Regions from separate parts of the Chryseomicrobium aureum genome, predicted to be linked through region 1. Evidence: riboswitches for the same ligand, from Rfam matches in the RefSeq annotation. Region 1 holds a riboswitch; the other holds the start of a gene.

Evidence for each region. Region 1 has a riboswitch for FMN ahead of ribE (riboflavin synthase). Riboswitches for the same ligand answer to the same signal wherever they lie in the genome.
Region 2: linked by a shared signal. The riboswitch ahead of ACF3OH_RS06235 (ECF transporter S component) and the one ahead of ribE (riboflavin synthase) in region 1 are both predicted to bind FMN.

The regions. Positions count from the first base shown of each region.
Region 1 covers NZ_CP171117.1:358,025-362,447, reverse strand. Annotated here, with positions in the region: gene dcuS (DcuS/MalK family sensor histidine kinase) at 1-865, opposite strand, end outside; gene ribE (6,7-dimethyl-8-ribityllumazine synthase) at 906-1,373, opposite strand; gene ribB (3,4-dihydroxy-2-butanone-4-phosphate synthase) at 1,370-2,014, opposite strand; gene ribE (riboflavin synthase) at 2,027-2,671, opposite strand; FMN riboswitch at 3,026-3,172, opposite strand; gene ACF3OH_RS02020 (hypothetical protein) at 3,224-3,511, opposite strand; gene ACF3OH_RS02015 (immunoglobulin-like domain-containing protein) at 3,563-3,952, opposite strand; gene ACF3OH_RS02010 (hypothetical protein) at 4,048-4,290, shown strand; gene ACF3OH_RS02005 (hypothetical protein) at 4,282-4,423, opposite strand, start outside.
Region 2 covers NZ_CP171117.1:1,174,608-1,179,030, reverse strand. Annotated here, with positions in the region: gene ACF3OH_RS06250 (ATP-dependent DNA helicase RecQ) at 1-472, opposite strand, end outside; gene ACF3OH_RS06245 (helix-turn-helix domain-containing protein) at 465-1,478, opposite strand; gene ACF3OH_RS06240 (ferredoxin) at 1,573-1,821, shown strand; gene ACF3OH_RS06235 (ECF transporter S component) at 1,866-2,450, opposite strand; FMN riboswitch at 2,605-2,731, opposite strand; gene ACF3OH_RS06230 (hypothetical protein) at 2,809-4,026, opposite strand; gene sigX (RNA polymerase sigma factor SigX) at 4,010-4,423, opposite strand, start outside.

The DNA of each region.
Region 1 (4,423 bases):
TGCCGTTCAACTCTTGTTGCTCATCGTATTCGGCCCTCCCTGTCTCCAACACAAGCTCTAGACGAGAGTGTGGAAGATAGGAGGAAATCAATAAACCTACGGGATTGTCACTTCGGATACCCGCTTTTTCAAAAATATCACGAGCAGAGCGGTTCACATATGTGATGATTCCGTGTTCATCAATCGCGACAATGCCTTCTCGGACGGTTTGGAACATCCGGTCTCGTTCTTGATAGATGCGAGCAATTTCAACGGGTTCAAGTCCGAGTAGGCTTTTTTTGATGTAGCGGGCAAGTAAGATAGCGCCGATGATTCCAGCTAAAATCCCCACTGCAGAACCTAATAGAATCATTTGATGATTTTCAAAAATCGCTGCATCCACTGCATCCAGTGAAATCCCTGTAGAAACAGCACCGATTTGAACACCATCTTTATAGATGGGTGCAAATGCACGCACAGAATAACCTAGCGTTCCTTCTGAAATGGAAATATACTCTTCTCCTGCCAATACCCGCTGTTCGTCTCCACCAACAAACCGGTTCCCAATCTGCTCTGGATTCGGGTGCGATTGCCGAAGACCGGTCATGTCCATCACGACAATAAATAAAACATCACTCGCTTGTTGGATACTCGACGTATACTCTTGAATCGTCCCTTCAATTTCATCCGTCAGTAACTCGTCTTGGACAATCGAGGATTCTGCGACTGTACGTGAGATGATCCGCGCTTTTTCTTCAAGCTCTTCTTGCGTATCTTGGCTCGTTTGGACTGAAATCAAAATATCGGTTACGAGAAGAGAGACAGCGACGACCGCTATGACAAATAAGCTGATCACTGTCGTCAATTTCCATTTAGGCCGTCGCATACTATACACCTCTCTCGTTTTTCTTTATAGTAGCATACTCTTATGCCAAGCTTTTGTAGACGTTGGCCATTTCGATCGCCGTGATAGCCGCTTCTGCTCCTTTGTTCCCTGCTTTCGTGCCCGCCCGTTCAATTGCTTGCTCGATGGATTCTGTTGTCAACACACCAAAGACCGTTGGAATACCGGACTGCAAACTGACAGCCGATACGCCTTTTGCCACTTCTGCACAGACATAATCAAAGTGTGGTGTAGCACCTCGAATGACTGTCCCAAGCGTGATGACTGCGTCGTAATTCCCGCTATCCGCTAACTTTTTCGCTGCAAGCGGAATCTCAAATGCTCCGGGTACCCACAGAATCGTGATGTCTTCTTCTTTTACTCCGTGACGACGTAATACATCTTCTGCCCCGCCTAATAGTTTGCTCGTAATGAACTCATTAAATCGTGCCACAACGATGGCTACTTTTAAATCCGTTCCAACTAAATGTCCTTCGATAATCTGTTTCATGAAAATTCCTCCTGTAGGTGTAAGATAGTGTCCAGCTTTTGTTGGTTCGTTTTCAGATAAGCTTGCAGATGTTCAATTGAAATTAGCACCAGTCCATGTTTGTCAGCTAATCCTTCAAGCTCCGGACGTCGTGCCATCGTGCCATCCGGATTCATAATTTCACAAATAATGCCGACTGGCGCTGCCCCACATAGTGTTGCGAGGTCTACGGCTGCTTCTGTGTGACCAGGTCGCTCTAACACGCCACCCGGTTTTGCAATCAGCGGAAAGATATGGCCTGGACGCACAAAATCACTAGCTTTCGTTGCAGGATCTGCAAGCAGTTTGAGTGTCTCTGCGCGCTCGTGTGCACTGATTCCAGTCGTGGATTTCACAGAATCGATGCTGACAGTGAATGCCGTGCCATACGGATCTTTATTAGTAGCAATCATCGGTGGAAGCTCAAGACGCTCTGCCAGCTCCTTTGATACAGGTGCACAGACAAGGCCTCTTCCTTCTGTCACCATAAAGTTGATGAGTTCCGGTGTCGCATAGTCTGCTAATGCTAAAAAGTCGCCTTCGTTTTCACGGTCCTCGTCATCGACCACGATGATCGGACGCCCTTTTTTCAGTTCTTCTAACGCCACTTTGATTACTTGCATGTCCATTCCTCCTCACGCATAACCGTTCTCTTGCAGAAAACTGTGCGTCATCGTTGATTTTTTTGGACGTTCTTGTTGCGCTGCGCCAAGGACATATTTTCCGAGGACATCAAACTCCAGGTTGACGAGATCGCCTGGTTGTTTTGTGTGTAAAATGGTTTGTTCGGCCGTATGTGGAATCAACGAGATCATGAGAGTATCTGCTGTGAGACCGAAAATGGTCAAGGATACCCCGTCCACGCTAATGGACCCTTTCATAATGACGTAGTTCCGGAAAGACTCCGGGAACTGAACCGTGATCTGCAATGCATTTTGGTTCATCTGCCGGTTTATGATTTCTCCAACAGCGTCGCAGTGACCGGTTACGAAATGTCCACCGAACCGACCATTCGCTGCCATGGCTCGTTCTAGGTTTACGCTTTGGCCTCGGTTCAATCGACCGATTGTTGTGGCTGCATATGTTTCTGGCATGACATCGACTGTAAACTGATGGTTTGTGAATCGCGTAACCGTCAGACAGACTCCATTGATGGCAATGCTGTCCCCCAACTGGACGTCAGTCAGGATTTTTTCAGCAGAAATCGTCAGTTCCATGGCCTCGCCTGTCTTTTTGATGGAAAGGACTGCGCCAAGTTCTTCGATGATGCCTGTGAACATTCGTGTGCCTCCTTTACATATTTAGTTGTGTACACCTAAGAAGGTGCTTGTCCATATTGAAAAAAATTAAAAGTGTGTGAAAGTGTGCTCTGAATTGAGCATAATGCGAATGGGATTGTATCCACCCCGGGGTCGTCGGGTGGTGAGAGAAGGATGGTTGTGAAGGATGGTTTGTCTGCATAGTTCTTCTGGTAAAGAGAATTCAAGTTTCATGTCATCATAATCGTTCATCATAACCTCCTTGTTGTTTGACTTGTTTTTGTCATGCACAAAAATACCCCCACCTTTTGAAAGGTGAGGGAGAAAAAAGCAGCACAAAAAAGCGTTTAAAATCGGTTGATTTTGAAACGTTGTGTTTTCCTTCTCCCATCCAGACTTTTACTGTCGGCTTTGGAGTTTCACCAAATCCACCGCTTTCTTTTCACAGAAACCGGGTCACGGACTAAGAGGCCATGCCTCATCACCGCCGGTTGGGAATTGCACCCGACCCCGAAGGAAATCCTATTCACGCCCTTACTATACCAAAATCAGATTTGTCTGTATACAGAGAGGTTATTTGACACTATCTCTTTTTTTCAAACTAGTCTTTGATTGAATAATTTTCAAAACGATTAAAATCACTACGAAAAACAGGAAGGAAAACCCTGCGTACATTAGCGCTGATCCTAAAGGATAGTTTACTGCATAGTCTAATTGCGCCTCTTTCATTTGTTGTTCTGTTAGTAAATGAAAGTCCTGAATTGGAATGAGTAATGCACGCAGAAAGAATCCAATGATCAGTAGCATCAAAGCGATAGTTGCTGTAGTGACAAGTGTGCTTTTTTTAAACAGAACTTGCATAGACTCGCCTCATTTCTCCAATGTTCATAAGGATTTAAAAGAATATAAATTCTATTTAGGAATTTGAAATTCGGTAGCTAGAGTGTAGTCTTCTAGTTCATTGTTAACATCAAAAAGAACCCGGTAATCGCCGGCATCTAATTCTCCGTAAATCCCTCTCCAGTCAATCGCCATGTCTGTACAGGAATTCTTATCTGTACCTAGCCCTTCGTCCGTAAAAGCGAATCTTCCTCCGACAACATCGTTCACCACATACCAGCCCCCCTCAATCTTTCGTTCAAGAGAGAAGGATCCGTTGTAGCCAACAGAATGTTCAGCACCATTGATGAGATGAAGTGTTAACCCACTTGGAGTCAGTGTGTCGTCGAGAACTTCAAGGCTGACCTCATCCAAAGTGTTCACTTCAGTCACATCTGATTTCACTTGTTTTGTTGGCGGCACGTAAGAGGAGCAACCAGTTAGTAGGCTGAGAAGAAGAACAAAAAGCAGTAGACTATGCCGCATCCTCATCTTTCCTTTCTGGTTTAGAGCGTAGTTTGACTAAAGCGACGCAAATTTGCAATCTAGCGTCGATTCGGACAATTCTAGCGACGAAAACGCCAGTTTCAGCGATGAAAGCGAGCATTCGCTTATCTACAGCGACGAATATCTCCAATCCAGCGTCGATTCCGACAATTCTAGCGTCGAAAACGCCAGTTCCAGCGACGAAAGAATTATTTCACTGGCGGAGAATAGAAAATACGCATAGTAATCCGTTCATCCATGGCAACTTACTTTAAGCGCTCCTCATTGGCCTCCCAATACCGTTCCAACTCACGTGCAACTTGTTTCGTCTGAAACCCTTCCAGTCGTCGCTTCCCAATATTCTCAAACGCGACTTCATCTTCGATTTGAATATACGTGCGATCAATC
Region 2 (4,423 bases), 820 kb from region 1:
ATTCTGCTGCTCGCAAATAATCAGGACGGAAATCATATCCCCATTGTGTTAGACAATGTGCTTCATCAAATACAAAGTACCCTATATGTAAACTTTTTAAAGCATGCTTCACCTGTTCTGTTTGCATTACTTCAGGAGAAACAAATACATAGTCGAAAGTATGCAAGTTGCGTAAAGTATTTTTACGTTCACCGACTGATTGAAAAGAAGTAAGTGCTACTACTCTTTTGACGCCTTTTAAACGCAATTGTTCCACTTGATCCATCATTAACGAAACTAGTGGTGATACAATCACAACTGCCCCACTATAATAGGGCTTCGGAAATTGATAGAGTATAGATTTTCCTGTTCCAGTGGGCAGAACGGCTAACACGTCACGTCCCTCTAAGAAGTTACGAATAACATCTTCTTGCCCTATTCTAAAAGCAGGGAACCCAAATCGCTCAGCCAACTGTCGCTCTAAATTACTCATTCAGATCCCCTCCTAACGCAAGCGCTAGCCGAATTTGAAAATAACTAAATTGCGGCAACTGCTCTCTAAGCAACTTCAACTTATGTGTATTGAGTTGAAGTTGCTTCTTTTTGATTTTCATCACATCTTGTTCAGTAATATAATCTTGATAGTTAAAGCCGGTCGTATAACTGGCCAGTTCAATAATATGATCCTCAATTGTACTTAATTTTAAGCTTCGTACCATTGACACTTCCTCTAAGCTATACCCTTTTTGCAATAGACTTTGCGTATTTTTTGCAGTTTCAGTCAATGGAGAGGGTGGCTCGAACAAGCGAACTAAGGGACTACGCTGTTGCTCAAGATATCCATAAAATCGCAAGACGCTCTGTCGGTATACATACAGACAATCAATTGCTGCTGTATTAAATTGTTCCGCAAGTTGAGTCCACGTCAGTCCTGCCGTTTGATATCCGGTTATCCGATAAACGAACAGATTTTTCTCAAGCTCTGTTGATAATTCTTCAGTCACAAAACTATGTAGTGTCTTCTTCACTTCATTCGCTACTGTTGAAAGTGATGGCTGTGTATATAACCATTCTTTTACACGGTGTTGAATTGTTTGATTATCTATAACGGGAATGTATCGGTTATTCTCATATAAAGCATTGGATGCAAGTTGAGCAATCAAAAGAAGCGTTGCCTCGACAGAAAGCAGTGCTGGCGGGACTACACCTCTATGAAATAGAGTCGAAAATTCATCTAGTTGTTCTTTGCCTTTATCCGTCACTATAGGCTTTTCTATCGAATGAATCCACTTTAAATCAATCAATTCTTGTACATATTGATTATAAGATTCTTTCGAAAGGTCTTGACCCACACCAAAAAAACCAGCTACTTTATAGTAATGGATATCTTGTAGTGTCTGTCCAGATTTTTTACCTCGTAAGATATAATAAGGAGCCATGACAGAACGTTCCCCGTTCAATTGGTGAAATAGTGAAGTTAATAGTTTATGAAAAAACATAGCACACCTCATGTTTAATGGTTGAAATGCAGTCTTACAATCTATAAAATGAAAGCTATACGAAGAGTTGCTTGATAAAAAAGGAGAGACCGTAATGGCTAAATATACAATTGTTGATAAAGATACGTGCATCGCATGTGGTGCTTGCGGAGCTGCAGCGCCTGATATTTATGACTATGATGACGAAGGAATTGCATTCGTTATTTTAGATGATAACATGGGGACTACCGCTGTTCCAGACGAGTTATTAGAGGATTTAGAAGATGCATTCGAAGGGTGTCCGACAGATTCAATCAAAGTTGCAGACGAATCATTTGATGGAGATGCATTAAAATACGAATAGATATGAAGAAAATCGTCTAGTTCACTACGAACTAGACGATTTTTTTAGGCTACTTGATACGTTTTCGAAACTTTATCTAAATAAGGTTTTAGTTTCTTGAATAGTAAAACCATCACTACAGTAATCAGTGCTCCTTTAATCAAATTAAATGGCAAGATTCCATAGACTAATGTGTTCATTAAAGCTGAACCGCTTTCCATAGGGAAGTTCAAGAAATATGAATACATCGGTAAAAAAACCAAGTAGTTCAGTAGTGTCATTCCAATCGCCATTGAAAGCGTTCCTGCTACTAATCCTACATACATTCCTTTAGACGATGTAACTTTTTTATAAATGAAATATACAGGTGCGATGAATAAAATTGATGTGACAAAGTTCGCCATATGGCCAACCGGTACACCTGTTGGACTTCCTGAGAAGAACCAATCCAAAACATTCTTTAAAAATGCCACCGCTACACCTGCTACAGGTCCCATTGTGATCGCAGCAATCAAAGCTGGTACATCACTAAAATCAACCTTTAAATAGGCTGGTAGTGCTGGTAGTGGAAATGCTAACAACATCAAAATAAATGATAAGCTGCTGAGCATAGCCACCGCAATAAGCTTGCGTGTGTTGCTTTTAAACATGACTTTCCGCTCCTTTTGCGATTCTCTTCACAAGAGGAAAGGTTCACAGAATATGCGCACTTATTTGCGTGTAAAATAAAACCCTTAAGCCAGGTTCGACTTAAGGGAGAAAGGTACACTTAAATAAGCGTTTGAGATCACATAAACGCTGCACCTTCACCTTCTCCCATCCAGACTATACTGTCGGCTCTGGAATCACACCAGAATCTGCCTTGCGGCTCGCGGGCTAGACTTTCGTCATTTCCGCCGGTCGGGAATTGCACCCTGCCCCGAAGATGAATCATATGATTAAATTTTACATACTAGTGTATGCATTATTAATCATATCAGACAGTGTTTATTGTTGCAATACGTACGCTTATTCGCTTTGTAGGAATACACGATTCACTCCAACTAAAGAATTTGTATCTTCAGGTAGAGGGTACAGTGTCGTATCCCAATTTTCTAGCAGTAGTGATTTGTTAAATGAAGCTGCTGTAGCAACAAGTGACTCGATCATAGCTACCATATCTCGTCTAGGCAATGCGTCTGCTGTAAACATCTCAGCAAACTGAATAGATACAGCATCTTCTGTTTCTTCTACAGTAAACTCAATTGAACTTGGAATAACCGCTTCCACTAAAGTATTGTCAGGTGTCTGTAACTGTCCAATTGCTTCTTCAACTGTTGCATATTGTGCACGTGTGTAAGGAATTAAATACGTCTCCCCTATAGCGTTTTGCATGACATTGTAGGCTAGATTTTCAGAGATAAGGTCAACTGGTTCCGTGAGTGGTCCCACTTGATCCCACTCAATTGGTTGCGAATTTTCATCTACTATAACTGCTTGATTGAAAGTTGATCCAAATACATCTTCTAAAGTATTGAAATAGACTTCCATAGTGGCAGAAGCCATATCGTAAGGATGGTCTGCTGGCAATGTAACACGCAGACTCTCGCCTTCTTCGTAATCCCCAACTAGTGGATGATAGTTATCAAATCCTAGTGCCTCTTCATCAATCTCTGCAGCGTAATTTCTATACAATTCGAGTTGTGTAGGTACACGGCCTTCGAAGTCTTGCTCGATACGTTCATTCGGGATAAGAACTGTGATAGGAAAGGCAATTGCTTGATAGTTCATCGAAAAATTCATAGGTGTATATGTTTCTAGAAGCGGATCATTTGTAAAAACTAGTGTTGCATCCTCAGCTAATTGTAAAGATGCACTTTCTGCTTCACCTGTTGCAACTGCAGAGTCTGCGGATTCTTCACTTTCCTCGACAGAGCTCATAGACATGGATGATTCTTCTGTCCCAGCTTCATCCATTCCACCTTCTGACATATTTGCTTCCTGCGTCATCGTTGTCTCACTAGTAGAGTCAAGCGTGCTAAATAAGGATTGAACAAATAGCACTAAAACAAAAAGTGCCGCAACAGTGATAACTGCTGGTAACCACGGTTTTTTCTTCTTGATAGGAGGCTTTGCAGATTGTTTAATTGCTGCCCAGACCTCATCCTTTGAACGAGTATCGTGTTGAATTGGCATAGAAGATACCAACTCTTCAAGACGTTTGTCTGCATCAAATTCGTTCGTCATGCTGCATTTCCTCCTCTCGTGCACGTGACATCTTTTTCTTTAACTGTTGGATGGCACGGTGTTGCGTTGTCTTCACTTTTGATTCAGTCCAGCCAAGTGCATCTGCTGTTTCTTGAATGGATAATTGCTGAAAATAACGTAAGACAATGACCATCTTTTGATCACCTGTACATTCATTCAAAGTATCTAAAAGTTGTTTTTTCTCATGATCAAGCTGTACTAGCTCATCTGGTCTCATATCTGTAGATGTTAACTGTATAGCTTCCCAATCAAACGAATCGAACGTACGCTTTTTACGTACGTTCTGTTTTCGAAAGTGATCAATTGCTACATTTTTAGCAATTGAGAAAAGCCATGTTTTCTCAGAACTTTTACCTTGAAATGAGTCATACGAGCG